3 regions of the Actinopolymorpha cephalotaxi genome follow, and region 3 is predicted to be linked to each of the others. Evidence: predicted binding sites of a transcription regulator. Region 3 holds the regulator's gene; each other region holds the start of a gene.
The links. Region 3 encodes LexA, which represses DNA repair genes until DNA is damaged. Its sites were predicted from a motif close to TCGAACANNTGTTCGA; they were not measured.

Region 1 (9,610 bases), 5.2 Mb from region 3:
CAGCACAGACATCACCGGTCCGGCGGGCGCGACCGTTGACAACGTGACGTTGACAGTGCGGCCGACGTCTCTACGGGTGATGGCCTCTCCGTGTGGCGGGAAGACGCTCGACGTCGGCATCCACAACTCCGCGAGCGTGGATGTGTACGCCGACGTGCTGTTCCTCCCCGCGGCACCGCTGACCGTCGTACCCAACGTGGTCTCCAGTTATCTGCCGGCGGGATACACGCTGCACGCGCCGGTCCGGGTGGGCGCGCCGCTGGGGTCGGCGGCCGGGAACCTCTCCGTCGTGGTCCGGTCCGGCCGGACCGCCGGCACCGGCCCCACCGTGACCGTGCCGGTCACGCTCACGACTCCGCCGACTGGTGCGGGAGCGAACATCGCCCCGCGGGCACGTGCGAGCGCGTCCTCCACCCATTCCGGCTTCACGCCATGTGGTGCGCTCGACGGCAACACGAACTCCGACGACTGGCAGGTCGCCACCGGCTGGAACGACGCTACGTCCGGAGTCTTCCCGGACTGGTTCAACGCCACGTTCAGCCAGTCGTACCTGGTGAGCCGCGTGGTCGTACGTACGCTGAACTCCACCCGCTACCCGGCGTCGCGGTACGGCCTGCGCGACTGGGACGTCCAGGTGCCTTCGGGCACCACGTGGCGAACGGTGGCCAGCGTGCGCGGCAACACCGCGGGCGTGGTCACCTCGCGGTTCACCCAGGTCAGGACGACGGCGATCCGCATAGCCGTCCGCGACTCGAACGACCACAAGTACTCCCGCATCATCGAAGTCGAGATCTATGCGTAGGCAGGCTCCGGGTGGCGCGGCCGAGCCCGCGCTGGCCGGAGCAGGACGGCGGAACTGGTTGCGGCCCGACGCCTTCTATACCTTTCGAGCTGTACTCGTCGCTCGATGTTCGTTTTCTATTGTCCGGCGATGGGTACAGCGCTTTCCACGACGATCGGATGATGGTCCCGGCTCGGTGAATTCCCTGCCGGTGAACTGCCGGTGGCTCGCGGCTTTCTCTGTTGGTCGTAGTTGGTCTTGGTTGGTCTTTTCTTGGTCATCGCGGGGGGTTGGCATTGGTTAATCTACGACGTCTCTGGGAACGCGAGGAACGCTCGCTCTGGAACCGCCGCGAGTTCGTCCGGCTGAGTGGGATCGGCGCGTTCGGCCTGGCGTTCGCCATGGTCGACCGTACGGCGACGCACGCGAGCGCGGCGCCGTCGTTTCGCACCGACCCGTTCACCCTGGGCGTCGCCTCCGGTGACCCACTGCCGAACGCGGTGGTGATCTGGACCCGGCTGGCCCCGGATCCGATGGACTCCTTCGGCGGCATGCGGCCGACGAGGTACGCGGTGGACTGGCAGGTGGCCGAGGACGAGGCGTTCCGGAAGATCGTCCGGGAGGGCACGGCCATCGCCCAGCCCGAGTACGTCCACTCGGTGCATGTCGACGTGGGCGGGCTGCAGCCTGACCGGGCGTACTTCTACCGCTTCCGCACCGGCCCGCAGATCTCCCCGGTCGGCAGGACTCGCACGGCGCCGGCCCCGACCGCGAACCTCGACCGGCTTCGGTTCGCCGCGGTCTCGTGTGCGGCGTGGTTCGACGGCTACTACACCGCGTACAAGCATCTCGCCGAGGAGGATCTCGACGTCGTCTTCCACCTGGGCGACTACATCTACGAGTACAGCATCCAGACCAACGGCGGGCGCCCCGGCTATCCGGTGCTGCCGGAGAAGTTCAACCGGATCACCACGCTGCTCAGCGACTACCGGGACCGGTACGCGCTCTACAAGCTGGACCCCGACCTGCAGGCCGCGCACGCAGCGTTCCCCTGGATCGCGACCTGGGACGACCACGAGGTGGTCAACAACTACGCGGACGAGTACCACCCGAGCATGCCGCCGGCCGACTTTCTGGTACGCCGGGCGAACGCCTACCGGGCGTACTGGGAGCACATGCCGTTGCGGTTGCCGCAGGAGCCGGTCGGGCCGGACGCCGAGTTGTACCGGCGGTTCACGTACGGGCAGCTGGCGGAGTTCAGCGTGCTCGACACCCGGCAGTACCGCTCCGACCAGGCCTGCGGCGACGGCCTGAGGACCGACTGCCCCGGACGGCTCGACCCGTCGCGGACGCTGCTCGGCGCCGAACAGGAACGGTGGCTGCTGGACGGCCTCGGCGCCTCCCGCGCGCGGTGGAACGTGATCGCGCAGCAGATCATGATGTCGCAACTGGACTTCACCACCGATCCCGGCGGGCAGTTCAGCATGGACCTGTGGGACGGCTACAAGCCCCAGCGGGACCGGGTGGTCGACGGGCTGACCGAACGGCACGTCACCAATCCCGTGGTCCTGTCCGGTGACTTCCACCGCAGCATGGCCGCGGAGGTGAAGACGAACTTCGACGACCCGGCCTCGGCCACGGTGGCGACGGAGTTCGTGGGTACGTCGATCAGCTCCGGCATGGACGGCGCGGACCGCGACGAGTTCGCCGAGCCCTTCCTGGCCAATCAGCACGTGAAGTTCTACAGCGCCCTGCGCGGGTATGTGCGGTTCGACCTGAACCAGCAGGAACTGCGCTCGGACTACCGGGTGGTGCCCTACATCCGGCAGCCCGGCGCGCCCGTGCAGACCCGGGCGAGCTTCGTGACCGAGGACGGGCACCCGGGCCTGCAGCCGGTCGCCGACAACCCGACGCTGGGCGTTGCCTACTCGGAGAACATCCAGCCGCCGGAGCCGCTGCAGTACCCACCGGACAAGTAGCCCGGACGAGTTGGCCCGACAACTGGCCGGACAAGCAGCCGGACAACCGGCCGGACAAGTAGCCGGACAGCCGGCCGGACAAGCAGAGAGGGGTGGTCGACGTGACCGAGGGGCAGCGATCCGGGGTGCGGTCGGTGGCGGCGCTACCCGGCGTTCGGCGGTGGCGTCCCCGCCACCCCGCGGCCGTCGTCGCGACCGCGGCCGTCGCGGTGATGACGGTAGCGGCGGCGATGACCTCACCGGCGTCTGCATCCGCACCGGCGTCTGCATCCGCACCGACGCCTGTATCCGCTTCGACCTCTGTGTCCACACAGGCCGGTGACAACCTCACCTTGACAGCGACGCCGCAGACGCTGAACGTGCTGGCCGCACCCTGTGGAGCACGGATGGTCGACGTCGCCGTACGCAACGACTCCTCGCAGCCGACGTACGCGGACGTCCTGCTCACCGCCGACGCGCCGGTCCGCACGACGCCCGACGTCATCTCCAGCTACCTTCCGGCGGGATACACGCTGCACACGCCTGTCCAGGTGTCCGCGCCGTTGGGCAGTGCCGACTCCGACGCGAAGGTCACCATCAAGGCGGGCCGGACCGGCCGCGGTCCCCAGATCTCCGTGCCGGTGGTGGTGAAGGCTCCACCGAGCGGTCCCGGGGCCAACCTCGCACTGGCGGCGTCGGTGAGTGCCTCGTCGTCCCACGCGAACTTCAAGGCCTGCGGTGCGATCGACGGCAACAGCAACTCCGACGACTGGCAGACCGCCACCGGCTGGAACGACGGCACCTCCCGGGTCTTCCCGGACTGGCTGGCGGTGACGTTCGCCCAGGCGCACCAGGTGAGCCGGGTGGAGATGAACACGCTGAACTCCACCCGTTATACGGCTGCGCGGTACGGACTGCGGGACTGGGACGTGCAGGTGTGGGACGCCGGCGCCAACGGTGGCAGCGGTGACTGGCGTACGGTCGCCAGCGTGCGCGGAAACACCGCCGGCGTGGTCAACTCGACGTTCGATCCGGTGTCCACGACCGCAGTGCGCATCTTCGTCATCGCATCGAACGACTCGACGTACTCCCGCATCGTCGAGCTCGGGGTCTACGAGTGATCGGTGCGGGTACCCCGCGACGAGGTTGTTGTCCGCGTCAGTTCAGTGTGGCTTGGGCGTCGAGGATGACGCTGACGGCGTAGTGGAGGTCGAGGGGGTCGCCGGACCACCAGGGCGGGGTGAGCACGTCTTCGCCGAGTGTGGGGTGGAGGTTGGCCCAGTGGTCGAGTACGGCTCGGGCGAGGTTGTTGTTGGTGGTGGCTTCGCGGGTGGGTGTGTCGGTGAGGCCTGGCAGTGGGGGTGTTGCGGGGATCTCGGTGCCGTCGGGCCGGTGGAAGCTGAAGTGTCCGCCGGGGCGGGCGGTGAAGGTGTGGCCGCCTTCGTGGGCGAGCCAGTGGTGGTAGCGGCAGATGAGGACGAGGTTGGCCAGGGTGGTGGGGCCGCCGTGGGACCAGTGGCGTGCGTGGTGGATCTGGAGTCCGTGTCTGGTGGTGCATCCGGGTGCTTGGCAGGTGTGGTGTGCGCGGATTCTGACTGCTCGGGCGGTTGCGGCGCGGGGGTATCTGGTGGGGTCGCTCAGGCCTCGGATCTGGCCGTCGGGGCCGAGGTGGACGGCGGTCACGGTCGATTCGCAGGCGAGGCGGTCCGCGGTGTCGGGGGCGAGTGGAACGCCGTCGTCGAGAGTTGCTGCCTGGTGGGCGGCTGAGCGCACCGTTGTGGGATGTAGGTGGATGATGACGCGGTATTTGTCGGCGGAGTTGAGGAATGCTGGGGTGTGGGTCAGCAGGGTTTCGGCCATCAGGACGAGTGCGTCTGCGGCCAGTGCGGCGCGGTGGCGGTGGGGGACAGCGCGTGGTGTGTCGCGTGGTGGTGCGGTGTTCGGCGGAGTCTGGTGTGGTGGGTGGTCGGATTCTTCCGCGGAAGAATCCGGGCCGGTGTCATCCGGGGCGGACTGGCGGCCGTCCTCAGACGGATCGGCGGTGTCGCCGGGCTTCGTGGAGCTGGGGGTGCCCATGGTGTCGGTCGAGCCGGTGGTGCCGGTGGTGCCGACGGTTGGGCCAGGCGTGGTGGTTGAGGCGGTTGGGCCAGGTGTGGTGGGTGAGGCGGGTGGAACAGTCGGGTTGCCTGGAGCGGGTGAGGCCGGTGGGTTGGGTGCCGGCGAAGGTGCGGACTTTCCGGCCAGCAGTGTGTCGAGTGCGGCTTCGAGCGCCGCGACGACGGTCGCGCCTTCGTCCGGGGCCAGCCTTCCGCGGATGACCAGTGAGCCGTCCTCGTCGTAGAACCACCTGATCCCGCGCCGCATCGCTCGCCGGTGGTTCTGCTCCTGGGAGCGTGCCGCCGAACAGCCGCGAGCGATCCGGTCGAGTTGGGAAGCGGTGGCGCTCCAGGCGAGGTTCAGCAACTCGTCCTCAGCGTCAGCTTCGGTGTCGGCGTTGGGGTCGGTGCCGGGCTCCTCGTCCACCTCGGGCTCGGCCTTCTGTGCGCGACCATGGGCGTCATCACCCGGACGAGCGTCGACTCGATCCCGGCCTTGGCCCTGGCCCTGGCCCTGGCCTTGGTCCTGGTCGGCGGTCTCGTCGTCGGTCCGTTCGCGTGCTTGGTTGGACGACTGCGCTTTCGTGCCGGTGTTGTCCGCGGTGTTGTCCGCGGTCTTGTCGCCGGTCGAACCTCGGTCTGGAGGGGACGAACGTTGGTCGGCGTCGGCGATCCTTGTGAGCGCGCGCACCTTGGAGTACGACAACCGGCCGGCGGCGAACTCCGCGGCGACCTTCGGGAGGTTTTCCAGGGCGCGTCCGACCCGGAGGTGTTCGTACGCGGCGGACAGACTCGTCCCGCAACGCCAGGACAGCCACTGTGCCGTGGACCTGCACCCGGAGGTGCGCCAGCCCTCGCGGCGGTCGAAGGCGACGATCAGCCGCAGCCACTCGTGCGTGGCGATGGCGATCCTGGAAGCGAGGTCGCAGATCTCGGCCTCCAGACCCTCCAGCGACCTGGGCGTACCTGTGCCGGTCGTACGCGTGCCGGGGCCGGGCGTGCTGTCCTCGGCAACTCCTGCGGCGGGCACTCCTGAGGCGGGCACTCCCGAGGCGGGCGCATCTGTGGCGTCCGCATCGGGTGGCACGCAGGTAGAGGGCGGTGGAGCAGGTGGAGTGGGCGGAGCAGGTGGGGACTGTCCTCCGGTGTGCGCGGGGTCAGGTGGTGTGGGACGAGGGATCCGGGCCACAGGCGTGGGGGTCGCCGCGGGCGCGTCCGTCGGCACAGGGGTGAAGGTCGAGGTGGAGGCGTTGCAATCGCTCATGTGTTCGATGGTAGACCTGGCCACCGACAAGTCGGTTGGTTCGCCGAATCGGCTCGGTTCGGCGAGCCTCGTCCGTCGTCGGCACCACCGTCGAGAGGCGGCGGGGACCGGCGCTCGCGGATTCTTCCGCGGAAGAATCCGCGACTGCCCGTGTCGAGAGCGGCCACTGCGGGCGAGTGCCGACTGCGGGCGAGTGCCGACTGCGGGCGAGTGCCGACTGCGGGCGGGAAGGTGGCCGCTGAGAAACAGGGCCGGCGCCTTTCTGGGACCGGACTCGGATCCGGAGGAGATCGGTTCCGGAAGAGATCGGTTCCGGAGGAGGCCGGATTCGGAGGAGACCGGGCTCGGATTCTTCCGCGGAAGAATCCGGCCGCGTCCAGTCTCCCGTTCGGGAGGGATCGGAGCAGCAGGCGACGCTTCGGTGACGGTCCGGACCCGTGGGCGCACTTGGAGGTGCGGACCGGGCCGGCAGGCCGTACTTCGAAGTGATGATAGGGGCGCCTTAACGAAGGCTTAGCGTGCCGAGCGAGTGGTCCTGCTGGCATAGGCGACGTCCTTGATCCTCTCGGGTCGCCCCTGATCGACCAGCCCCTTCGGAGGTCGCACCACTGATGTCCGCCTATCTGCGGGTCACGCCCACGCCCCACCATCGTGCGGCGCCCCGGCTGGCCGAAGGTGGGTACCGCACCACCGACCGTGTCCATGCGCGGCGATGGACCCTTCTCCTGCTCGCCCTCGTGATCACCCCGCTCGCGCTGTGCGTGGGTGTGGGACGGCTCGGGCCGGACAGCATGACGGCGGAGCTGGCGGTGGCGGGCGGCCTGGTCGCGCTTTCCCTGATGGTGGCGGCGATGGTGCTGCCCTCGCGGATCAAGTTCCTGACCGCGCAACTGGGAATCGAGACGGTGCTCCGGGCCCACCGGGCGGTGGCCATCCTGGCCGTACTCTTCGTCGCCGTTCACGTCGTTCTGGTGGTGGCCGCCAACCCGAAGGGGCTGCGGATCCTCGACCTTCGCAGCGCCCCGCCGCGAGTGTGGGCCGCGAGTGCGGCAACGGTGGCGATCGGCGCGCTGGTGGTCCTGGCGATCACCAGGCGCCGGCGTAACCCGAGGTACGAGGGGTGGCGCATCGTGCACGTCGTGCTGGCCACGGTCGCCATGGTGGGTACGGCGCTGCATGTCCTGTGGCTGCACATCCTGGTCGACCGGACGCTCACCCGTTGGTGGTTCGCCGGCCTGACGGCACTGATGGTGCTGCTCGCCGTGTACCGCTGGGCCTGGCGACCGCTGCGGATGCTCCGCCGTCCGTACGTGGTGGAAGAGGTGCGCCCCGAGTCGTCGAGCTCGGTCACGCTGGTGCTGCGTGCGCGTGGCCACGTCGGGGTGAAGTTCCGGCCGGGGCAGTTCGCCTGGCTGAAGTTCGGCGGCTCGCCGTTCACGTTCGAGGAGCACCCGTTCACGATCGCCTCCGCGGCGACCGAGCCCGCGCGCAAGGAGTTCACGATCAAGGCGCTCGGCGACTTCACCGAGCTGCTGTCCGGGCTCCGGCCGGGCCGCCGGGTCTACCTGGACGGGCCGCACGGGCGTTTCACCACGGACGGACTCCGCTCCGCCGGATTCGTTCTCGTGGCCGGTGGCGTCGGCATCACGCCGATGCTGAGCATCCTGCGTACGCTCGCCGAACGCCGCGATCGCCGCCCCCACCTGTTGCTCGTGGGAGCGCGGTCCGTCGAGGACTTCCTGCACCGCGCCGAACTCGCCGACCTGCAACGCAGGCTCGACCTCGTGGTCATCGAGGTCGTCGGCGACCCACCGGAGGGGTGGTGGGGTGAGGAGGGCTACATCGACAAGTACCTGCTCGACAACTACCTGCCCCGCGGCCGGCTGCGCACCCGTACGGATTACTTCCTGTGCGGACCGCCGCCGATGTTGTCCGCGGTGCTCGACGCGCTGTACGACCTGGAGGTACCCGCGCACCGAGTGCACACCGAGATGTTCGACATGGTCTGAGCCGTACGCGACCTGACCTGACCTGCCTGATCTGACTCCTGAACTGACCTGACTCCTGAATTGACCTGAGCCTGACCGTTGTCCGAAGGGATCCGACTCTTGTCCAGCCGAAACGTCCCGCGCCGAGTTGGCCGCAAGGTGCGCCGCAACGTCCGCCGCAACGCGTGGCGCTTCTATCTCCTGACCGGTACGCCGACGATCGCCGCCATGGTGGGCATGGCCGAGATGCGCTGCTGGCTGTGGACCTGAGGTCGTAGCGACTCAGTGGTGGCGGGTGCTGTCGTCGCTACCCGAGGGGGCGACGGAGTCGGAAGTGCCGCGTTCGCCCGACTCGCTGGTCTCGGTGTGGGGCGAACCGTCCTCGACCTGCGCGGACGGCCGGCCGCTCACGCATCGGGCATCGAGTTCGGATTCACCCGACGGGGAGCGGAACTGCACGTTGATCCGGGTCGGCCCGCTCTGGCCGATCTGCATCGACCAGCCGTCGGTGGGCGTTGCGTAGAGAAGTTCGATGGTCGTACCCCGGCAGCTCGCGCTGACCTGGCCGCCCCGCAGCTGCCACGTCTCGGTGACCTCTGGTGGCGAGGAGGGCGCGGGCCGGGGTGCCGGAGCGCCGGCGGGACCCGGCGCCGTTCCGTCCTTGCTCGTACGACCGGCTCGGGAGGTGGGGTCGGCGGGGACCGGACCGGAACCGCCCGGATCGGCCCGGTTCGCAGAATTCGCGGGATCGGCGGGGCTTGCGGGGTTCGCCGGGTCGGCGGGGTTCGGGCGGCCGGGTTCACCAGCCGTGCCGTCGGCCCCGGCCAGCCGGTGGCCCGGGATGGCGGAGGGGTGACGCCGATCAGGACCGGCCGGGCCGGGGGCCGCCGCCGGGGCGCCGATGATCCCCTCGGGACGGCCGGGAGTCGGGCCTCGTTCGAGGCTGCGGGACGGACTGGTCGTCCGCAGTGCCTGGTCGATCGCGTGCGGTGACAGGACCGGCATGCTGCCGTCGCCGACCTTCGCGCCGACGAAGCAGACACCCTGCCAGGTGATCGTCATGGCGATCGCCGTCGCTCCACACCAGGCGGCCCCGAGCACGACGGCCTTGCCGGCCGAGGGCGCGGAGCCGGCACGTCGTCGGGCACCCATCCCCGCATCCTCGCGCCGTCGAAGGGCCCGGTTCGATAAGCCTGGGTTAAGAGCGGCTCAAGACACGCTCCCGGGGCGGCTGGATCGGGCCCGAACCGCCTACCGCTCTCCCCGGCGGCCCTCCGACGGGTTACCGTCCTGCCCGTGTCGTACCTGCTCCTGGTGGAGGACGACGCCGGCATCCGCACCTCACTGGTGCGGGCGCTGCGCGAGCGTGGCCACACAGTCCGGACGGCCGCGAACGCGATGGACGGGTTGCAGGCGGTGCTGGAGGAGTCACCGGACGTTCTGCTCCTCGACCTCGGGCTCCCCGACCTCGACGGGACCACCCTGCTGCCGATGATCCGCGCCGTGAAGCAGGTGCCCACGAT
Region 2 (9,610 bases), 270 kb from region 3:
GACCCGCGACAGAACCGCAACCCGTCGTCGTCGCCGACGCCGCTGCCCAACCGGCACGACAACATCAACGCCGTACCCACCACACCGACCGGCCCGTCGTTCGATGTGCTGCCCGTGCTGGGCGTTCTGGCGGTGCTCCTGGTCGTGGCCATGCCGATGCTGACCCGGGTCGGGATCCGGCGGTCCCGGTTGTCGCAACGCGACCCGGAACGACTGGTCGAGGCCGCCTGGCGGGAGCTCGCCGACGTGACGACCGACCTCGGCGTCCCGTGGGACAACGCCACGACCCCGCGGGCAGCCGGAGTCCGACTGGCCGACCGGCTTCCGGCGTCAGCGCACCAGGCGCTTCGGACCGTGGTCGACGCGGTCGAACGCGGTCGGTACGCCCCGACTCCGGGCGACGTCGGTGACGTGCGCGCGGCGGTGGTCACGGTGACCCGGGCGCTGTCCGGTCAGCTGACCAGAGCGCACCGGCTCAGGGCGTGGCTGGCGCCGGTCTCCCTGTGGCGTCGGCTGCCGGCGCTGTGGTCTCCGGTGACCGGGCTGCTGGACCGGGTGGACACGCTCGGGCCGCGCCTTGCCCGCCGGGTGCGACGCGGCCGGATGGCCGGCACCAGCCGCTGAGCTTCCGTCGCCGGGCACCGTCCGCCGAACTCCGGGCACCGCACCACCTGCAGACGGTTCGCCGCGGGGCGCGGGTACCGAGCTCCGGTCGCCGCGGTGGGCGCCACATCTGCGGCCGACGCGGCAACGCCGACGTGGGTACGGCGGGGTGCGTGGAGGTAGGCAGCACGGCGAGGTGGGCACGGCGAGGGTGCATGGGAGGCAGGCGGACGGCACGGCGGACCGGGCCGAGGCGGGAGGCCGGTCGGTCAGTACCCGCCGGTTTCGCGGCGGCGCCGCCAGCGTTCTTCGACGCGCTGCATGAAGGTGCCGCTGGGCTTGGGGCGGCGGGCCTTCGGCTTCGCCTGTCCGCTCGGCTTCGCCTGGCCGCCGCGTGGTCGCTGTCCGCGCCCGCGAAGCGGCACCACCTTGGTCGTCTCACCGGCCGCGGGCATGTGCCGCAGGCTGGTCGCGACGTAATAGGCGGAGACCAGCATGACCAGGAAGCCGAGCACGCTCACCGCGACGAAGCCCGAGCTCTGGCGGGTGGTCATCATGATCGCGCCGCCCAGCATCAACACCATGCCGACGACGAAGACGGCGGCTCCGATCACGGCACGCCGACGTTGACGCGTGCGCAGATCGACCCCCCGCAACGCCGAGGCCAACTTCGGGTCCTCGGCGGCAAGGGCCCGCTCCATCTGCTCGAGCAGTCGCTGCTCGTGGTCAGAGAGAGGCACCTGACCTCCAACGGGACGCTGCCGTGTTCGATCTTCAATGAGCCTAGATGAAAGTCTAGGCAGGCTCGGAACGGCACGGTAGCCGACCTTGCACCTTCGACGGTACCGGCGGGTAAAAGTCGGCTACGACGACCTCTGTCCGCATGGCGACGTTCGAAGCGATGCTTCCCACCGACACCGTACCCGAGCCGGCGGCTTCAGGCCCGCCGGCCGGGATCACTGCCTGCGGGCGAGCAGGTGGAGCTGGGCGGACAGGGCGCGAAACTTCGGATGTGCCGAGGCCTGTGACTCCAGGTCGAGCAGGGCGGCCGTCGCCCCGGGCTCGTCGGCCAGGCCGGCCGGCAGCAGATCGGCGAAGACCCTCACGCCGCGTTCATCGACCACCGCGAGTCCGGCGTTCTCGGCGAGATCGCGTAGTTGCTCGGGAGTGAAGCGGCGCGGCGTCGGGCCGGCCTCCACCGGGTCGTCGGCGGCGTCGAGTGCCGCCCGCGCCTGGTCGAGGTGGCCGCCCAGGACCTTGGCCAGCACTGCGGCGTAGCGGTTGGCCGCCACCAGGCTGAGCGCTCCCCCGGGCCGCAGCACACGCGCCATCTCGTGCACGGCCACCTGCGGATCGTCGACCACTTCCAGCACGCTGTGGCAGAGCACCAGGTCGGTGGTCTCCTCGCCGAGAAGGTCCCGCAGGCCCACCGCGTCGCCCTGCACCGCCTGGACTCTTTCGGTGACGCGCGCCTCCGCGGCCCGGCGTTCGAGCGCGGCCAGGGAGTCGGGGCTCGGATCGACGACAGTCACCTGGTGGCCCATGCGCGCGATCGGGACCGCGAGGTGCCCGGTGCCGCCGCCGGCGTCGACCACCCGGAGGGCAGACCGGCCGGACTTGGCCACCTGGTCGTCGAGGGCTGCTCGGACCAGGCGTCCGAGCACCTCGTCCCGAAGCGACCGGCGGCGTCCGGGCGCCGAACCGCTGAGGGAGTCGGCGGCCCGGTGAGCGGCGCCACCTTCGACGTCCAGGCTGCGCTCGGGCACGAAACGGCCCTCCTCTGGGCTGGATGACTGGCGTCACCAGCCTAAGGGGGTGTTGCGACGTGGGCGCCGGTGAGGCGAGTGGCTCATCCGCGCGGGTAACCCGCCACTCGTCAGGCGGCCGCCCCCGGGCCGTGGACCCGTAGGCCCGTCCGGCCCAGGCGATCGCCGTCGGCCGGGTCGGACTGATGCGGCAGCGAGGGCTGGTGCGGCAGCTCCAGCATTGCCTCGACCACCGCGATGAAGCGCTCGACGTCGCGGACCAGATCGTCGGCGTCCCGGTCGGTCACCGCTCTGGGGAGTCCTGCCTCGGCCGCCGCGCGCTTGCCGGCTCCGGCGGCGAAGAACGCCGCCCACTCCGCGAGCTCCGGGGCGACCCGGGCCAGCAGTGTCCACGCGTCGCGGCGACCGCGGCGAACGGCCGGCCCGGTGCGCGCGGCCAGGACGGCTGCCGCCGTGCGCAGAGCGGCGATGTGGGCGGCGGAGTAGCGCTCGGTCGCGAGCTCGGCCATCCGCGCCTCGGCCAGCGACGCCCGGGCCCGGTCGAGCGCCTCGAAGACGCTCGGCCCGAGTGGAGCCTGGAACGACGGACTCGACTGTGTGCGCATGAGTTAGCCCTTCCGTTGCCTCGGAGCGCCCACCCCGGCCGTGGCCGGGACGGAGCCTGCGTGCTGCCCGTCGGCACCGGCGCCGATGAGCCGCCGAGCTCGCCTGCCGCCGAACCGGGCGGGACGCTTTCCCCTGCCCCTGCGCGTCCCGCCCGGGGTCAACGGCGATCCAGCGGGGGCAGGGACGAGCCACCCCCGTCGGACTTCGCGAACCGACTCGGGAGATCGCTCGGCTCCCCCGAATCGGCAGCTCGAACATACGTTCGACCTACGAGAGAAGTTAACCCACCGGGCCGTCGCCGTCAACCGGACCCGGTGCGTTCGCCCGGGCGAGGTGGCGCGGAGCCTCGCGTGACACCCACGTACTGCCATGGCGCCAGTCTTGCGGTGACCACCGACACTCCCGGCCGACGCCGATCGCCGGGGTGCAGTCAGCGCCGGGGGCGGCGGGTCGGCGACCGCCGTCAACGGGACAGAATCCGGGCAGCGGCGAACTTTGGTGATTTTCTGTGAAGAATGTCGCACGCACAGTGTCTTTGTTGCGGCAGGATGCACAAGGTGAGGGGTACCGACGAGTCCGCTGGGCCGGCCCAGACCGGCTATCGCGGCCTGCTCCGAAACCACGAGTTCTCGGGGCTGTTCGTCGCGGACGTCGCCTCGCGGATCGGCGGTCAGCTGGGAAAGTTCGCTCTGGCCGCCCTCGTCTACGAACGCACCCGGTCGGCCGCCCTGGCCGCGGTGGCGTTCGCCGTCACCTACCTGCCCGGCCTGCTGGGCGGCCCGGTGCTGTCCACCCTGGCCGACCGGTTGCCCCGGCGCGGCCTCCTGATCACGTGTGACGTCGTACGAGCCGTGGTCACGGGGCTGATCGCGTTCCTCGGCGACAACATTCCGCTGGCGCTCGCCCTGCTCCTGCTCGCGGAGTTCTTCCGGGTGCCGTTCGGAGCCGCACGGACGGCGATCCTGGCCGACGTCCTGCCCACCGAGCGGTTCGCCGCCGGAAACGCTCTGGTCGCCACCAGCCAGCAGGCCGTCCAGGTGATCGGCTTCGCGGCCGGCGGGTTCGTCGTCGTCCTCATCGGCTCGCCCGCGGCACTCGGTGTCAACGCACTGGCGTACGCCGTCTCCGCCGTCCTGCTCGCGGTGTTCGTCGTGCCGCGGCCGGCGCCGGCCCGTCCCGCGGGCACGCGTCAGCCGATCCTGCGCGACACCTGGCAGGGCCTGCGGGTCGTCCGGGACACCGCCCGGATGCCGAGCCTGTTCTGCCTGCTGTTCCTGGGGCCGACGGTCCTGGCCACCGCGGAGGGACTCGCCCTGCCGCTCGCAGCCGAACTCCGGCTGGGCGAACAGGGCGCGGGCATCCTGCTCGCGGCACCGCCGCTGGGCAGCGCGGTCGGTCTGCTCGTGGTGGGGCGGATGTCCACACCGACGCGGGAACGCCTGGTGGCTCCGGGGGCGGTCGCGGTCGGGCTGTGCATCGCGGCGGCGGGGCTGGCCGGGCCGGCTGTGCTCGTGGTGGCGGCGTTGCTGCTGGCCGGTCTGGCGATGGGGCACGTCGCCCAGCTTCAGGCCGCCATCGTCGGGCTGGTGCCCGCCGGCGCCCGGGGCCGGGTGGTCGGCCTGGCCAACACCGCACTGCAACTCGGCCAGGCCCTGGCCCTTCTGCTCGCCGGGGTGATCGCCCAGGCGACGTCGAGTCGAGGGGTGCTGGTCGGGGCCGGTGTGGCCGCCGGGGTCGCGGCGGCTGCCGTGGTCGGCCGGGATCCGGCCGCGCGCCAAGAGGGCCGACCAACGCCGGAGCCGGTGAACGACCTGGCGATCGCCGGTCCGGGGGCGCCGCGGGTACCTGGCCCGGCGGGAGCGTTGCCGGCGGAGGTACGGCCTGCCGGGGCGTTGCCGGCGGAAGTACGGCCGGCGGAGGTTGGGATGGCCGGCCGGGAAGCGGAGCGTCGGCCGGCAGGGTGAGCCCCACCCCCGTGGGGGCCCACCCGCGCCGTCCCGCCGCGGCGGCGAAAGGTCCGGGCCCAGGACCACCGCCGTGGCGGGCGTCCGCGGCCTTGAAAGACCGCCGAACGCGTTGGAAAGATCCTGGCTCGGACCGGCCGACGCGAGCATCCGGCGTCGTACTCATTCCCACGTAGGTACTCACCACTCCTGTGCCGGCTGTCCGCTGGGGGCCGGACACCAGCGGCCCTGGGTAGACGGCGCCGACACGGCGGCCGTCCGGCCCGGCGGCCGCGTTCGGCAGGGGTCGTGGGCGACACTGTGCTGGCGTGCAGTGCCGGCGTGCGGTCCGGGCCGGCCACCGGCGACGAGGAGACGAGAGGGGACGAGGTGGAACTGCTTCCGCTGGTGTTCACCAGCGGCTGGGCGAGCGGCGTCAACGCCTACGCGACGGTCCTGCTCCTCGGCCTGTTCGGCAGGTTCCTCGGCGTCGAGGGCATACCGGCCGCCCTGGAACGCACCGACGTCCTGCTGGCCGCGGCCGGGTTGTACGCGCTGGAGTTCGTGGCCGACAAGATCCCGTACGTCGACTCCGGCTGGGACGCGGTCTCCACCGCGATCCGGCCCACGGTCGGCGCGATCCTCGGGCTGCTGATCGCCGGGCATTCCGGCGACCTCGACCAGGCCCTGTCGGCGACCGTGGCGGGGACGACCGCGCTGGCCAGCCACGCTGTCAAGACGGGGTTGCGGTTCGCGGTCCACACCTCACCGGAGCCGGTCAGCAACGTCGCGGTCAGCCTGGGTGAGGACCTGTCGGTGGCGGGCGCCCTGGCCCTCGCGGTGACCTGGCCGTGGACGGCGTTCACGCTGGTGCTCGGCACCCTGGCGGGCGGTGGACTGCTGACGCTGGTCCTGACCCGGCGGGTCCGTCGCGGATACCGCCGATGGCGCGAACGACGGCACCAGATCCTCGAGCAACCCTGACGTCGCCGGACGCTAGGGTCTGGCGACGTGGCACAGGTGGTGGTGGTGGTCGGCGGCGGCCTCGGCGGACTCGCGGCGGCGGCCCGGCTCGCCAAGCTGGGTCACGAAGTCTGCCTGTGCGAGGCGACGGACCGGCTCGGCGGCGCCGTGGCGGGTGTGGAGCACGGCGGGTTCCGGTGGGACCTCGGTCCGGCGACGATGACCCTGCCGGCGACGGTGCGCGACCTGTTCCGCAAGTCCGGCCGCCCCCTGGAACGCGTACGCACCCTGCTGCCGGTGTCCACTCCTCGCCGGCACGTCTTCGCCGACGGGACGGCTCTCGACCTGCCGGTGGAAAGCCGGTCGGGTCAGCGCGACGCCCTCGAAGCGGTGCTCGGCCCGGCCGCGGCGACGGCATGGGAGACCACCGTCGACGACCTGACCCCGGTGTGGGAAGTCCTGCGCACCCGGGCGCTGGAGGTGCCGTTCACCGGTGGGCGGTCGCTGGGCGCCGCCGGGCTGCGAACGCTGGGATACGGGCGGTCGCTGCGCGGGTTCACCCGTGCCCGGCTGGCCGAGCCGCGGTTGCGGCAGGTGCTGGAGTACGCCGCCCTGCCCGACGGTGGCGTGCCGGCCTCCCGGGCGCCCGCGTTGACCGCGGTGGCCGCCTACGTGGAGCGCACCTTCGGGTCGTGGTACTTCCCGGGCGGCTTCACCGAACTCGTCACCGCCCTCCGCGACCGCCTGGCCGAGCGCGGCGTGCGGGTGCGACTGGGCGCCGAGGTCGTCGCGGTGACGACGGACCCGAACGCGGCCGGCGACGCCCGCGGTGCGGTGACCGGCGTACGCCTGGCCGACGGCGAGACGCTGCCCGCGCGGGTGGTGGTCGCCGACGTCGACGTACGGACGCTGACCGACCGGATGCTGGAGCGGCCGCCCGGGACGCTGCGGCGCGGTGCGCGGTCGCTGCGCGTTCCGCCGCCCCGGTCCCGGCTGCTGGTCGGTGTTCGTGCGGATGCGGGGCCGGTGCTGCCGTTCGAGACCGTCCTGCATCCGGCGCCCGGCGAGGGCGGTGCGCCGATCGTGGTCCGGGCCGCCGCCGACGAGGGGGCCGCGCCCGAGGGGCACCAGGCGGTCAGCGTGCACGCGGCCGGTGAGGTCACTCGTGAGGGCGTGCCGGACCTGCTGGACCTGCTCGCCGAACGCGGCCTCGACCTGCGGGACCGCGTCGTCACCCGGGTCGAGTCCCCGGTCCCGGCGTACGGACCCACCTGGCGCGGTGCGTGGCGCGGCCTCGGCGTACCCGCCAACCGCACCGGCGTCGGCGGGCTGTTCGTGGTCGGCGGGACGGCGCATCCCGGACCGGGAGTGCCGCTGGTGCTGCTCGGCGCCGCGACGGTCGCCCAGGAGATCGGCCGCGCCTGAGTTGGCGGCCCCGGCCCTGAGTGGTGACCTGAGTCAACCGGTGCTTGCGTACGGACGTCGTCCGTACGCAAGCACCGGTTGACAGCCGGTCAGGACGCGCGGGCGACCGGGCCGACCACGTTGGCGTAGATCTCGCGGGTCGCCGTGGACCGGTTGAGGGTGTAGAAGTGCAGGCCCGGGGCTCCCCCGTCGAGGAGCTTCCGGCACAGCTCCGTGGCGGCCTCCACCCCGATCGCGCGGACGGCCGCCGGGTCGTCCTCGACCGCCAGCAGGCGTTCGGCGAGGTCGGGCGGGAACGCCGCACCCGACAGGGCCGCGAACCGCTGGATCTGCCGGACGTTGGTGACCGGCATGATGCCCGGGATGATCGGGATCTCGCAGGACAGCTTCCGCGCCCGGTCGCGCAGCGCGAAGTAGTCGTCGGCGTCGAAGAAGAACTGCGTCACCGCGAAGTCCGCGCCCGCCGCCGCCTTCGCGGCGAGGTACTCCGCGTCGGCGTCCAGGCTGACCGCCTCCGGGTGTCCCTCGGGGAACGCCGCCACGCCCACGGAGAAGTCACCGAGCTCGCGGACCAGCGTGACGAGCTCGTCGGCGTGGTCGAGCCCCTCCGGGTGCCGGATCCAGGGTTGGTTCGGCCCGCCTTCGGGGTCACCGCGCAGCGCCAGGATGTTGCGGACCCCGGCGTCGGCGTACGAACCGATCACCGAACGCAGCTCCGCGCGGGAGTGCCCCACGCAGGTGAGGTGGGCGACCGGCGTCAGCGTCGTGTCACTGGCGATCCGGGCGATGATCCGGACCGTGCGGTCGCGGGTGCTCCCACCGGCACCGTAGGTGACCGAGACGAACGTCGGCGACAGTGGCTCCAGCTCGCGGATGGCGCGCCACAGCTGCAGCTCGCCCTGGTCGGTCTTGGGTGGGAAGAACTCGAACGAATACGAACGATCACCGCCCGCGAGCAGCTCACGGACGGTTCGGGACGGACGGGGAGCGGAGGACGCGGGCCCAGAAGCCATGCGGCCCAGGCTAGCGGTGCCGCACCCGGCCCCGTCTAGGCTGGCGCGCGTGCCGGACACCACCCAGCCGCATCGTGACCACGCCGAGACCCCCGCCGGGACCGCGCCGGCCGCCGATGATCTTGCTGTGCCGCCTGAGTCGCCCGCGCCCGGGCCGCCCGGGCCGCCCGGGCCGCCCGGGACCGAGGCGGACCTGGCCGCGCTGCGGGCCGGGGTCGACCGGGCGCTGGAGGAGTTCCTCGCCGGTCGCGCCGCCGAGCTGGCCGGCGTGGACGCCGAGCTCCGGATCCAGAGCGACCTGGTGGCGGAGTTCGTCGCGGGCGGCAAGCGGCTCCGGCCGGCGTTCGCCTACTGGGGCTGGCGAGCGGCCGGCGGCGACCCTGACGATCCGCGGATGATGGTGGCCGCCGCGTCGCTCGAGCTGCTGCAGGCCGCCGCGATCGTGCACGACGACCTGATGGACGCCTCCGACACCCGGCGCGGCCGGCCCTCCATCCACCGGCAGTTCGCCGCCCAGCACCGCGAACGCGGCTGGGAAGGGCCGGGCGAGCGGTTCGGCCTGGGCGGTGCGCTGCTGCTCGGCGACCTGTGCCTGTGCTGGTCGGACGAGATGCTGCGCACGTGCGGGTTGCCGCCGGAGCGGCTGCTGCCGGCCCTCGGCTACTTCGACACGATGCGCACCGAGGTGATGGCCGGGCAGTACCTCGACCTGGTGACGCAGTCCGCGGCCGACACGACGATGGCCCGGGCCATGCGGGTGGTGCGGTTCAAGAGCGCGAAGTACACCATCGAACGCCCGCTCCACCTCGGCGGTGCGCTCGCCGGTGCCGGCGAGGACCTGCTCGCGGCGTACTCCGCGTACGGCCTGCCGCTCGGTGAGGCGTTCCAGTTGCGCGACGACGTGCTCGGGGTGTTCGGCGACCCGGTGATCACCGGCAAACCGGCCGGCGACGACCTGCGCGAGGGCAAGCGGACCGCGCTGGTGGCCAAGGCCCTGGAGACCGCGTCCCCCGCACAGGTGGAACGCTTCCAGCGGTGGTTCGGCGACCCGGACCTGGACTCGCAGGGCGTCGGCGAACTCCGCGACATCATCGTCTCCACCGGTGCGCTGGCCGCGGTCGAACACCTCATCGCCGAACTCACCGCGGAAGCGTCACTGGCCCTCGACAAGGCGCCGTTGACAGCCGACGACGCCCGCGCCGCGCTTGCCGGACTGGCCAGAGCCGCCACCCAGCGCACCGGCTGACGCATCCGGCAGCCGGCCGGACGCGCGGGGCGCGGACCACTCCCG
Region 3 (9,610 bases):
GGGCGGCGGCGGCCGATCGCGTCGGACAGCGGGCCGATCAGCGCCTGGCCGACCGCCAGGCCCACCAGGCACGCGGTGAGAGTGAGCTGCACCAGCGGCTCGGTGGTGTGTAGCGAGCGGGCGAGCTCTGGGAACGCGGGGAGGTACAGGTCGATCGACATCGGGCCGATCGCGGTGATCGAGCCGAGGAGCAGGACCAGCAGAGGCATCCGGGGCACGCCGGCATTGCCGGCGGAGGTACGCACAGTGGACTCCGAAGCAGTTCGTTGGTGGTACGGGCGAGCGGGTGTACGCAGGCCGAGCGCCGGGTCACGGCACGCCATCCGAAAGGAGCGCGGGGCGTGGTCGACGACGGGACGATCAGCGCAGGTGTTGGAAGGCGAGGCGGATCGGCCGGGCGACGCTGCCCACATCGTGCCTCAGCGACATCGATACCCCGAGCATTCCACGGCGCCGAAGTGACTCACATCACAACCGGGCCGGTCAGGCGTGGAGGGCCGGAACATTTCACACAGCGTTTACCGGGCCGGACATCGGACATCCGGAGCGACCTTCCGGGGACGGCGTCGGCTTTCCCGGGTCCAGCCTCTCGGGTTCAGCCTTCCCGGGCCACCCTGGCCACCGCGGCCTCGATCGATTCCTCGCCACCGACGAGTTCGAGGACCATCCCGGCGGTCGCCGGAGTGTCCAGCAACGCGGCGAGGACGGTGGCCACGTCGTCGCGGCTGACCGACCCGCGGTCGACCCGAGGCGCGAGCCGGACCCGGCCGGTGCCCGGGTCGTCGGTGAGGCCGCCGGGACGCAGGATCGTCCAGTCCAGGTCGCGCTGGCGCAGGTCCTCCTCGGCGGCGAGTTTGGCCCGCAGATAGGCGACGAACACCTCGTCCACGCCCTCGGGGGTGACCCCGCCACGGACGGACTCCACTCCCATGGACGAGACCTGGAGGAGCCGCCGCACCCTGGCCTGCTCGGCCGCGGCGGCGAGCAGGACCGCCGCGCCCCGGTCGACGGTGTCCTTGCGGGCGACCCCGCTGCCGGGCCCGGCGCCCGCGCTGAAGATCGCGGCGTCGGAGTCGGCCAGGAGGTCCGACACCTCGTCGGCGTCGGCGTGCTCGAGGTCGAGGACGGCCGGCTGAATGCCCGCGGCCTCCAGCTCGGTGGCGTGGTCGGGGTTGCGGATGATCCCCACCACCTCGTCCCGGCGCCGCGCCAGCAGGGTCCCGAGCCGAATCCCGATCTTTCCGTGGGCACCAGCCAGTACGACGCGCATCGTCGCCGCCTCCTCGTGTGTCGCCGTACCTGCGGGTCGCGGTACTCGTCGGTCGCCGTGCTCTGGGTCGCCGCGCTCTGGGGCACCGTGCGTCAGTGCCGCGGTGAACCTGGTTGCCGTACTCGTCACTTCTCCTGCGCGCGCACCTCGGTGGCGATGTTGCTCAACGTCTCGGCCAGCCCGGCGTCGATCGCCGGGTCGTCGGTGCGCTCGGTGTGCAGGGTGACAGTGACGACGCTGGTCCGGTTGTCGGCCTCGGCGACGCTGAGCTCGCCGTGGTAGTCGCTGGGGCCGGGGCTTCCCCAGCGCAGCGTGCGCTGGTCGCGGTCGGCCTCCAGCCAGGCCTCACCGGTCACTTCCTTGCCGTCGAGGTCCGCCTCCACCTCGACCTTGTTGCCGCCCTCGGCCTGCGCGCGGGTCATCGAGTGGAAGTACCGCGGCAGGTGCGAGACGTCGGAGAGATAGTCGAACACCACGTCGGGGTCGGCGTAGACGGTGGTGCTGGCCTGGCGGGTTCCCATGTCGACCACCTGACCACGGCCCGGATGTACCCGCAACCGGCTGTCCCCCGAAACCGGAGTTTCGGGGGACAGCCGGTGCTACCGACGGGTGGTACGCGGACTCAGCTGCAGCCGCTGGTGCTGCCGCAGCCCTCGCAGACGAAGCAGCTCCCGGCCGGGCGCATCTTCGTACCGCAGGTGAAGCACAGCGGCGCGTCGGCGGTCGTGCCCTGGATCGCCTCCAGCAGCTCCGTCGAGGTGTGTGCCTCGACCGGTGCCGGCTTGGCGGCAGGGGCGGACACCGCGGCCTCAGCTGCCTCCTCCACCTGGCGGAGCGAGGATGCGTCACCGGTGTCGGAGGGCACCTCGGCCGGCTCGTAGGACCCCGTCTCGAGCTGGCGCTGGCGCTCGTCCGCGGAGTAGATCCCGAGTGCCGAGCGGTTCTCGAACGGCAGGTAGTCCAGGGCCAGCCGCCGGAAGATGTAGTCCATCATCGACTGCGCCATCCGGACGTCGGGGTCGTCGGTCATCCCGGCCGGCTCGAACCGCAGGTTGGTGAACTTCTGGACGAACGTCTCCAGCGGAACGCCGTACTGCAGTGCGATCGAGATCGCGATCGAGAACGCGTCCATCACCCCGGCCAGGGTCGACCCCTGCTTGCCGAGCTTCAGGAACACCTCGCCCAGCCCGTCGTCGGGGTAGGAGCCGGCGGTCATGTAGCCCTCGGCACCGCCCACGGTGAACGACGTGGTGCGCGACGGCCGCGACTTCGGCAGCCGCCTGCGGGTGGGCCGGTACTCCACCACCACCTGGGGAGAGGTCTCCTCCTTCTTCGCCTCGGCCTTCTTGGCCCGGGCGTCGGACAGCGGCTGGCCGACCTTGCAGTTGTCGCGGTAGATCGCGAGGGCCTTCAGACCCAGCTTCCAGCCCTGGAAGTAGATCTCCTCGACTTCCTCGACGCTCGCCGTCTCCGGCATGTTGACCGTCTTGGAGATCGCCCCGGACACGAACGGCTGCACCGCGGCCATCATGTTGACGTGGCCCATCGGGCGGATCGCCCTGGTGCCCATCGCGCAGTCGAACACCTCGTAGTGCTCGGGCTTCAGGCCCGGTGCGTCGATGACGTGGCCGTGCTCGGCGATGTACTCGACGATCGCCTCGACCTGCTCCTGCTGGTAGCCGAGGCTCGCCAGCGCGCGCGGAACGGTGTTGTTGACGATCTGCATCGACCCGCCGCCGACCAGCTTCTTGAACTTGACCAGCGCGAGGTCGGGCTCGATGCCGGTGGTGTCGCAGTCCATCGCCAGGCCGATGGTGCCGGTGGGCGCGATCACCGAGGCCTGGGCGTTGCGGTAGCCGTGCTTGCCGCCGGCCTCCAGCGCGCCCTGCCAGGCCTGCCCGGCAGCGGACAGGACCGACCGGTCGAGCTCGCCGACCGAGCGCACGGCGTCGTTGGCCGCGGCATGCTTGCGGATCACCCGCTGGTGCGGCACCGCGTTGCGGGCGTAACCGGCGTACGGGCCGACGATGCCGGCCAGCTCGGCCGAACGCTTGTAGGCGGTGCCGGTCATCAGCGAGGAGATCGCGGCCGCCATCGCCCGGCCGCCGTCGGAGTCGTAGCCGTGGCCGGTGGCCATCAGCAGCGCGCCGAGGTTGGCGTAGCCGATGCCGAGCTGGCGGTAGTCGCGGGTCGTCTGCCCGATCGCCTCGGTGGGGAAGTCGGCGAAGCAGATCGAGATGTCCATCGCGGTGATGACCAGCTCGACGGCCTTGGCGAAGTTCTGCACGTCGAACTGCCCGTCGTCCCGCAGGAACTTCAGCAGGTTGAGCGAGGCGAGGTTGCACGAGGAGTTGTCCAGGTGCATGTACTCCGAGCACGGGTTGGACGCGGTGATCCGCCCCGTCTCGGGGCAGGTGTGCCAGTCGTTGATGGTGTCGTCGTACTGCAGACCGGGGTCGGCGCAGCCCCACGCGGCCTCGGAGATCCGGCGGAACAGCTTCTTCGCGTCGACCTCGTCGATCACCTCGCCGTCCTGCCGGCCGCGCAGGCCGAACGACGTGCCGCCCTCCACCGCGCGCATGAACTCGTCGGAGACCCGCACCGAGTTGTTGGCGTTCTGGTACTGCACGGAGTGGATGTCGGCGCCGCCGAGGTCCATGTCGAACCCGGCGTCGCGCAGCGCGCGGATCTTGTTCTCCTCGCGCGCCTTTGTCTCGATGAACTCCTCGACGTCGGGGTGGTCCACGTCGAGGATGACCATCTTCGCCGCCCGGCGGGTGGCACCACCGGACTTGATCGTGCCGGCGGACGCGTCGGCGCCACGCATGAACGACACCGGACCGGAGGCGGTGCCACCGGAGGAGAGCAGCTCCCGGCTGGCCCGGATGCGGGAGAGGTTGACGCCCGCGCCGGAGCCGCCCTTGAAGATCAGCCCCTCCTCCTTGTACCAGTTCAGGATGGAGTCCATCGAATCGTCGACGGCGAGGATGAAGCACGCCGAGACCTGCTGGGGCGAGGGCGTGCCGACGTTGAACCACACCGGGCTGTTGAAGCTGAAGTACTGGTGCAGCAGCATCCAGACCAGCTCGTGCTCGAACACCTCGGCGTCGCCCGGAGTGGCGAAGTAGCCGTGCTCCTCACCGGCCGCGCGGTAGGTCTTCACCACCCGGTCGATGAGCTGCTTCAGGCTCCACTCGCGCTCGGGGGTGCCGACGGCCCCACGGAAGTACTTCGTGGTGACGATGGTGGACGCGTTGACCGACCAGAAGTCGGGGTACTCCACACCGCGCTGTTCGAAGACGGTCTCGCCGGTCTTCCAGTTCTGCTGAACGACGTCCCGGCGCTCCCAGGTCACCTCGTCGTACGGATGGGTGCCGGGGGTGGTGAAGATCCGGTTGACCTTCAGTCCCTTCGCCGCGCGACCCTTCGCGCCCCCGCGAGTGCTGGGACTGCTGACCGTCTCCGTCATGCTGGTTCTCCTTGTCCTGCTGGTCGTCTGCGCCGACCAGCTTCGTGGCCCGGGTGGGCGGCTTCCCCTCGTCCGCCCGGGCAGGTCGTGGACTTCTTTCGGGTCCTGCTTCGTGTTGGCTACGTCGTGGGCGACCACGGGGCCCGGGTGCGTCCGGGGCCCGCGGCCGGTGTCCGGCCGCTCGTCAAGAGCGGCTTGTCGTTGTCAAGGGCCGCTTGTCTAGGGCCTGGTGGGTTGCCCGCCCGGGCGTGGCTCGGGCACCGTCTCGTCGTGCTCGGCGCGTAGCACCGCGATCTCGGTCTCGAAGTCGGCCAGGGTGTCGAAGCTGCGGTAGACGCTGGCGAAGCGCATGTAGGCCACCTCGTCCAACTCCCGGAGCGGACCGAGAATGGCGAGCCCCACCTCGTGGGAGGGGATCTCCGCCGAACCGGTGGACCGGATCGCCTCCTCCACCCGCTGCGCCAACTGCGCGAGGGAGTCCTCGGTGACGGGCCGACCCTTGCACGCCTTGCGTACCCCGGTGATGACCTTCTCGCGGCTGAACGGCTCGGTGACGGCGCTGCGCTTGACCACGGCGAGCGTGACCTGCTCGACGGTGGTGAACCGGCGCTCGCAGTCCAGGCACTGGCGCCGGCGCCGGATGGCGGCGCCGTCGTCGGCGGTGCGGCTGTCGACCACCCGACTGTCAGGATGCCGGCAGAACGGGCAGTGCATCGCCTCGTGACTCCCCTCGCCGCCGGCGGGCACGACGCCCGGCCGATCTTCGTCCGACCCTCGCCGGCACCGTCTCCCCTGGGGACGAACCTGTGGATGACCTGGGGAGAACCTGTGCCTTGCGAATCACAACCTGTGGATGACTTACAGGTCTGTAACTACCACATCTAGGGGTACGCTACGTCGCTCCCGCCGGGCATGCAAGGCGCTCCGCGTGTCGCCGCACACACGTCTCGGCGTCCTTGCAGGTCAGGCTCCCGGCGCGATTCGAATACAAGCTCCCGGCTCGGCGTGTCGGCCCGGAGATGTCGCGAATGCGAGGCATGGCGGCCGGCCGCCGGAGGGCGCACGACGTACGTACCGGCGGGACGCATGGACGTACCGACGCGCGCGGGGATACCGACGCACACGGCATAACAGGCGCACACGGGGATCCAGGCGCGCATGCGGGTCCCGCCGCACACAGAGTTCGCGCGGTGGGGTTGGGGCAGGCAGGTTCAGCGCGCCTGGACGGGGACGACCAGCCGCTGGCCGACGCGCAGGTCACCTGCGCGGGACACGTCGTTGAGCCGGGCGATCTCGTCCACCGTCGCCCGCGGGTCGGCACCGGGGGTGAGCTGGGTGGCGATCCCCCACATCGTCTCCCCCGGCTCCACCGTGATCGTGGTCGTGGCCGTCGAGTCAGCGGCACCACGGGCCGCGGCGCCGAACGCACCCTGCGCCAGAAGCCCGAGAACGCCGACGAGCGCCAGCGTCGCCATGGCCGTCAGCGTGGTCAGCACCAGCCGGCCACGCCTGGTCAGGCGGAGAGTCGACGGGTCGGACCGCCCGCGGGCGGCCGGAAGCACGCACGACCGCACGCCCCGCGGTCGCGGGGGGCGTCGACGAGCCCCCGGTGCGGGGCGCACCCGCCCGGGCGCCACCTCGCTCGCACCGCCCCGAGCCGTGCACGGCGCCTCCACTCGGGCGGCCGCCTCCGTCTCCTCGTGCGGCACCCGCAGGAACGGACGGACGCCGCGCGGTCGGAGCTCTCGCGGCCGAAACTCTCGCGGCCGGGCGTCGCGGGACCGGACGTCGCCCGGGCCCACCGGCGGCGCGACCGGGCTGAGGTGCCTTTGGCCGCGGTCCGGAGCACCGCCGGCCCGACGGGACACGAAGTCCTCGAGATAGACCACCGACGCGCTGTTGCTCATCGTCCGACCTCCCACGAACACCGATTCACTTCTGTCACGCCTTCGCCGTCCACCACGCCGCCGGCGGCGGCTTCCGCTGCACACATCCGCGCCACCACTTCCGCTTCGGCGCTCGAACGACTGTTCGACCTTCTTACTGATGGATTTCTACACCAGCCCACCGACAAGCACCAGAGTTCGCTCGAAAACACGTTCGACGCAGACGCCCGGAAGCTCCGTTACCCGGCATTTCGGGACTCCGGTAAATCAATCGCGACACGCGTCGAACAGATGTTTGAAAGTGCTCTGACCAGGCTCTAGGCTCACTTCCGAGGGCCGGCAGAGTCGCGGCCCGACATCTGTGGAAGGAGACAGCCGCTATGCCCAAGCGGAAAAACACGGCGACGGAGTCCCCTACGGCGAACGTCCGGGAGCTGCCCGACGGGCCGCCCGACGCGACCGGACTCACTCCACGCCAGCGACGCATCCTCGAAGTCATCCGAGATTCGGTGGAGACCCGCGGATATCCCCCGGCGATGCGTGAGATCGGTGAGCTGGTGGGCCTCACGTCCTCCTCGTCGGTGGCACACCAGCTCAGAGTCCTGGAGAGCAAGGGCTTCATCCGCCGCGACCCCAACCGGCCCCGGGCGCTCGAGGTGCTCGCACCGTCCGCGTCCACCCGGCGGGCGTCCCTGTCGGGGGTGCCGGCCTACGACGAGACCGACAGCGGTGAGGACCGCCCGGCGCCGGCATTCGTGCCCGTGGTGGGCCGGATCGCGGCCGGTGGCCCGATCCTGGCCGAGCAGTCGGTCGAGGAGATCATGCCGCTGCCGCGCCAGCTCGTCGGCGAGGGTGAGCTCTTCCTGCTTCGCGTCCGGGGTGACTCCATGGTGGAGGCGGCCATCTGCGACGGCGACTGGGTGGTCGTCCGTCAGCAGCCCGAGGCGGAGTCGGGCGAGATCGTCTCGGCGATGATCGACGGCGAGGCGACCGTCAAGACGTATCGGCCCCGTGACGGAAAGGTGTGGCTGGTGCCGCACAATCCCGCGTACGAGCCCATCCCTGGAGACGACGCCGTCATCCTCGGTAAGGTCGTCGCGGTCCTACGTCGGGTCTGAGCAGGCTGCGACGCTCGTCACAGGAGTTATCACCGGGAGCGACATGTCCGACCCAGCGGCGGAGACCGGCACCACGACCGGATCCAATCAGGCACCCGTCAACGCGAGTGTCGCGGAATCCGGACGGCCCGGACCCCCGCCGAAGGAGCCGCTGGACCCCAATGCCGGGAAGAGTCTCACCATCGAGGTGGACGGGACGCGATGGGCACGCGTCCCGATCCAGACCGCTCTGTTCGGTCGAGGTGACCCGGTGGCGGACAAGCTCAGCGACTACGTCGTCAAGACGGTCCGGCTGGCCGAGGACGACAGCAGGTTCGAGGGCGCCTTCGACGAGCCGTGGTACGTCGTGGTGAGCGAGAAGATCGTGGCGATCTCCCAGGGCCGGTCCTACTTCACCTGGGAGATCAACCCGACCCCGGCGGCCCGGGTGCTGTCGAAGTGGGTGCAGCGCACACCGCACGGCATCGGACTCGGCAGCCCGTGGACCATGCAGCTGGCCATCAAGGAGGCCGGCCTGCCACGCATCGTGGTCGCGGCCGGGGCGAGCGTCGTGGGCAAGGCGCTGGGCCGGCGAGGCTGGTTCTACCGGGTCGCCGGTCACCGGGTCAACGCGATCGACGGGCCCACGCCCTACTCCGCGTTCCCGTCGAACGTCTCCGCGAAGCTGCCGCCGAAGGCCCCCGACAAGATGGCCGCCGAGATCACCGCGACGCTTCGCAAGGTGCTCCCGTCCGGTCCGGCCGGCACGCTCGGCGGCACCGTGGTGATCGACTCCAACGACCTGGGGCGGGACGTCCTGGGACACGACACCAGCCGGCCGATCGAGTTCTTCGCCGAACTCTTCCGCGACAACCCGTTCGGCCAGGGCCGGCAGCAGACACCTGTCGCGGTGTGCGTCCACCGTCCCTGACCGGGCCGTGACTCGGCGACACCAGGTCGACACCCATCCGGCCCGGCCGCTGTCTCACTCCTCGCGGGCCGACCGCAGTCGGCGCAGCGCACCGAGCGCGACGTCGCGGTCTCCGGTGAACCACATCGGCGGCAGCGACGCGCGCAGGTAGTTGCCGTATCGCGCGGTGACCAGCCGCGGGTCGAGCACCGCCACCACGCCACGGTCGGTCGACCTGCGGATGAGCCGGCCGACCCCCTGCGCGAGCAGGAGTGCGGCGTGAGTGGCGGCCACGGACATGAAGCCGTTTCCTCCCGCCTCGTCGACCGCGCGCTGACGCGCCGAGGTCAGCGGGTCGTCCGGGCGCGGGAACGGAATCCTGTCGATGATCACGAGCTGACAGGCGTCACCCGGCACATCGAGGCCCTGCCACAGCGACAGCGTCCCGAACAACGACGTGTCCGGCTCGGCCGCGAACCTCCGGTGCAGCTCACTCAGCTGCCCCTCGCCCTGACAGAGCACCTCGACTCCCAGCCGGTCCCGCACCGCCGCGGCCGCCTCCTCCGCCGCCCGGCGGGACGAGAACAACCCCAACGTCGCGCCGCCGGCCGCCTCGACCAGCTCGCTCACCTCGTCCAGGACCCGCGGGGAGATCCCGCCCCGGCCGGGTGGAGCCAACCTGCGGGCGACGTAGAGGATCGCCTGCCGCTCGTAGTCGAACGGCGAACCGACATCCAGACCCCGCCATGGCAGCGGCTCAACGATGTCCTTGCCGCCCTCGCTCGCCGATCCGCCGTCCTGGTCGCCGGTCCGATCGGTCGCCGGCTCCCCGCCCGTCTCACTCCCGCCACGTCCCTTCCGGCCGGCCCCGTCCTCACCGTCCGGGATCCGGTCGACCGGACGCAGACCCACCGACCGGGCGGCGGAGTCGAAGTCCCCGCCCAGCTTCAGCGTCGCCGAGGTGAGGACGCAGGTCCG

Region 1: the regulator LexA is predicted to act here: its motif matches at 6,092-6,107, upstream of FHR37_RS31075 (HNH endonuclease signature motif containing protein).
Region 2: the regulator LexA is predicted to act here: its motif matches at 3,226-3,241, upstream of FHR37_RS07565 (SAV_6107 family HEPN domain-containing protein).

Annotation. Positions count from the first base shown of each region.
Region 1 covers NZ_JACBZA010000001.1:6,602,373-6,611,982, forward strand. The annotation lists gene FHR37_RS29530 (galactose-binding domain-containing protein) at 1-802, shown strand, start outside; gene FHR37_RS29535 (alkaline phosphatase D family protein) at 1,072-2,760, shown strand; gene FHR37_RS29540 (galactose-binding domain-containing protein) at 3,063-3,860, shown strand; gene FHR37_RS31075 (HNH endonuclease signature motif containing protein) at 3,898-5,865, opposite strand; gene FHR37_RS29560 (ferredoxin reductase family protein) at 6,711-8,108, shown strand; gene FHR37_RS29565 (hypothetical protein) at 8,208-8,357, shown strand; gene FHR37_RS29570 (hypothetical protein) at 8,370-9,239, opposite strand; gene FHR37_RS29575 (response regulator transcription factor) at 9,384-9,610, shown strand, end outside.
Region 2 covers NZ_JACBZA010000001.1:1,671,248-1,680,857, reverse strand. The annotation lists gene FHR37_RS07580 (transglutaminase TgpA family protein) at 1-624, shown strand, start outside; gene FHR37_RS07575 (DUF3040 domain-containing protein) at 873-1,343, opposite strand; gene FHR37_RS07570 (methyltransferase domain-containing protein) at 1,560-2,369, opposite strand; gene FHR37_RS07565 (SAV_6107 family HEPN domain-containing protein) at 2,480-2,974, opposite strand; gene FHR37_RS07560 (MFS transporter) at 3,533-4,939, shown strand; gene FHR37_RS07555 (DUF4126 domain-containing protein) at 5,228-5,902, shown strand; gene FHR37_RS07550 (phytoene desaturase family protein) at 5,930-7,306, shown strand; gene metF (methylenetetrahydrofolate reductase [NAD(P)H]) at 7,396-8,319, opposite strand; gene FHR37_RS07540 (polyprenyl synthetase family protein) at 8,369-9,565, shown strand.
Region 3 covers NZ_JACBZA010000001.1:1,405,781-1,415,390, reverse strand. The annotation lists gene FHR37_RS06370 (multidrug effflux MFS transporter) at 1-209, opposite strand, end outside; gene FHR37_RS06365 (SDR family oxidoreductase) at 596-1,270, opposite strand; gene FHR37_RS06360 (SRPBCC family protein) at 1,396-1,791, opposite strand; gene FHR37_RS06355 (vitamin B12-dependent ribonucleotide reductase) at 1,893-4,739, opposite strand; gene nrdR (transcriptional regulator NrdR) at 4,959-5,453, opposite strand; gene FHR37_RS06345 (LysM peptidoglycan-binding domain-containing protein) at 5,951-6,646, opposite strand; gene lexA (transcriptional repressor LexA) at 7,006-7,743, shown strand; gene FHR37_RS06335 (hypothetical protein) at 7,787-8,653, shown strand; gene FHR37_RS06330 (ATP-dependent DNA helicase) at 8,708-9,610, opposite strand, start outside.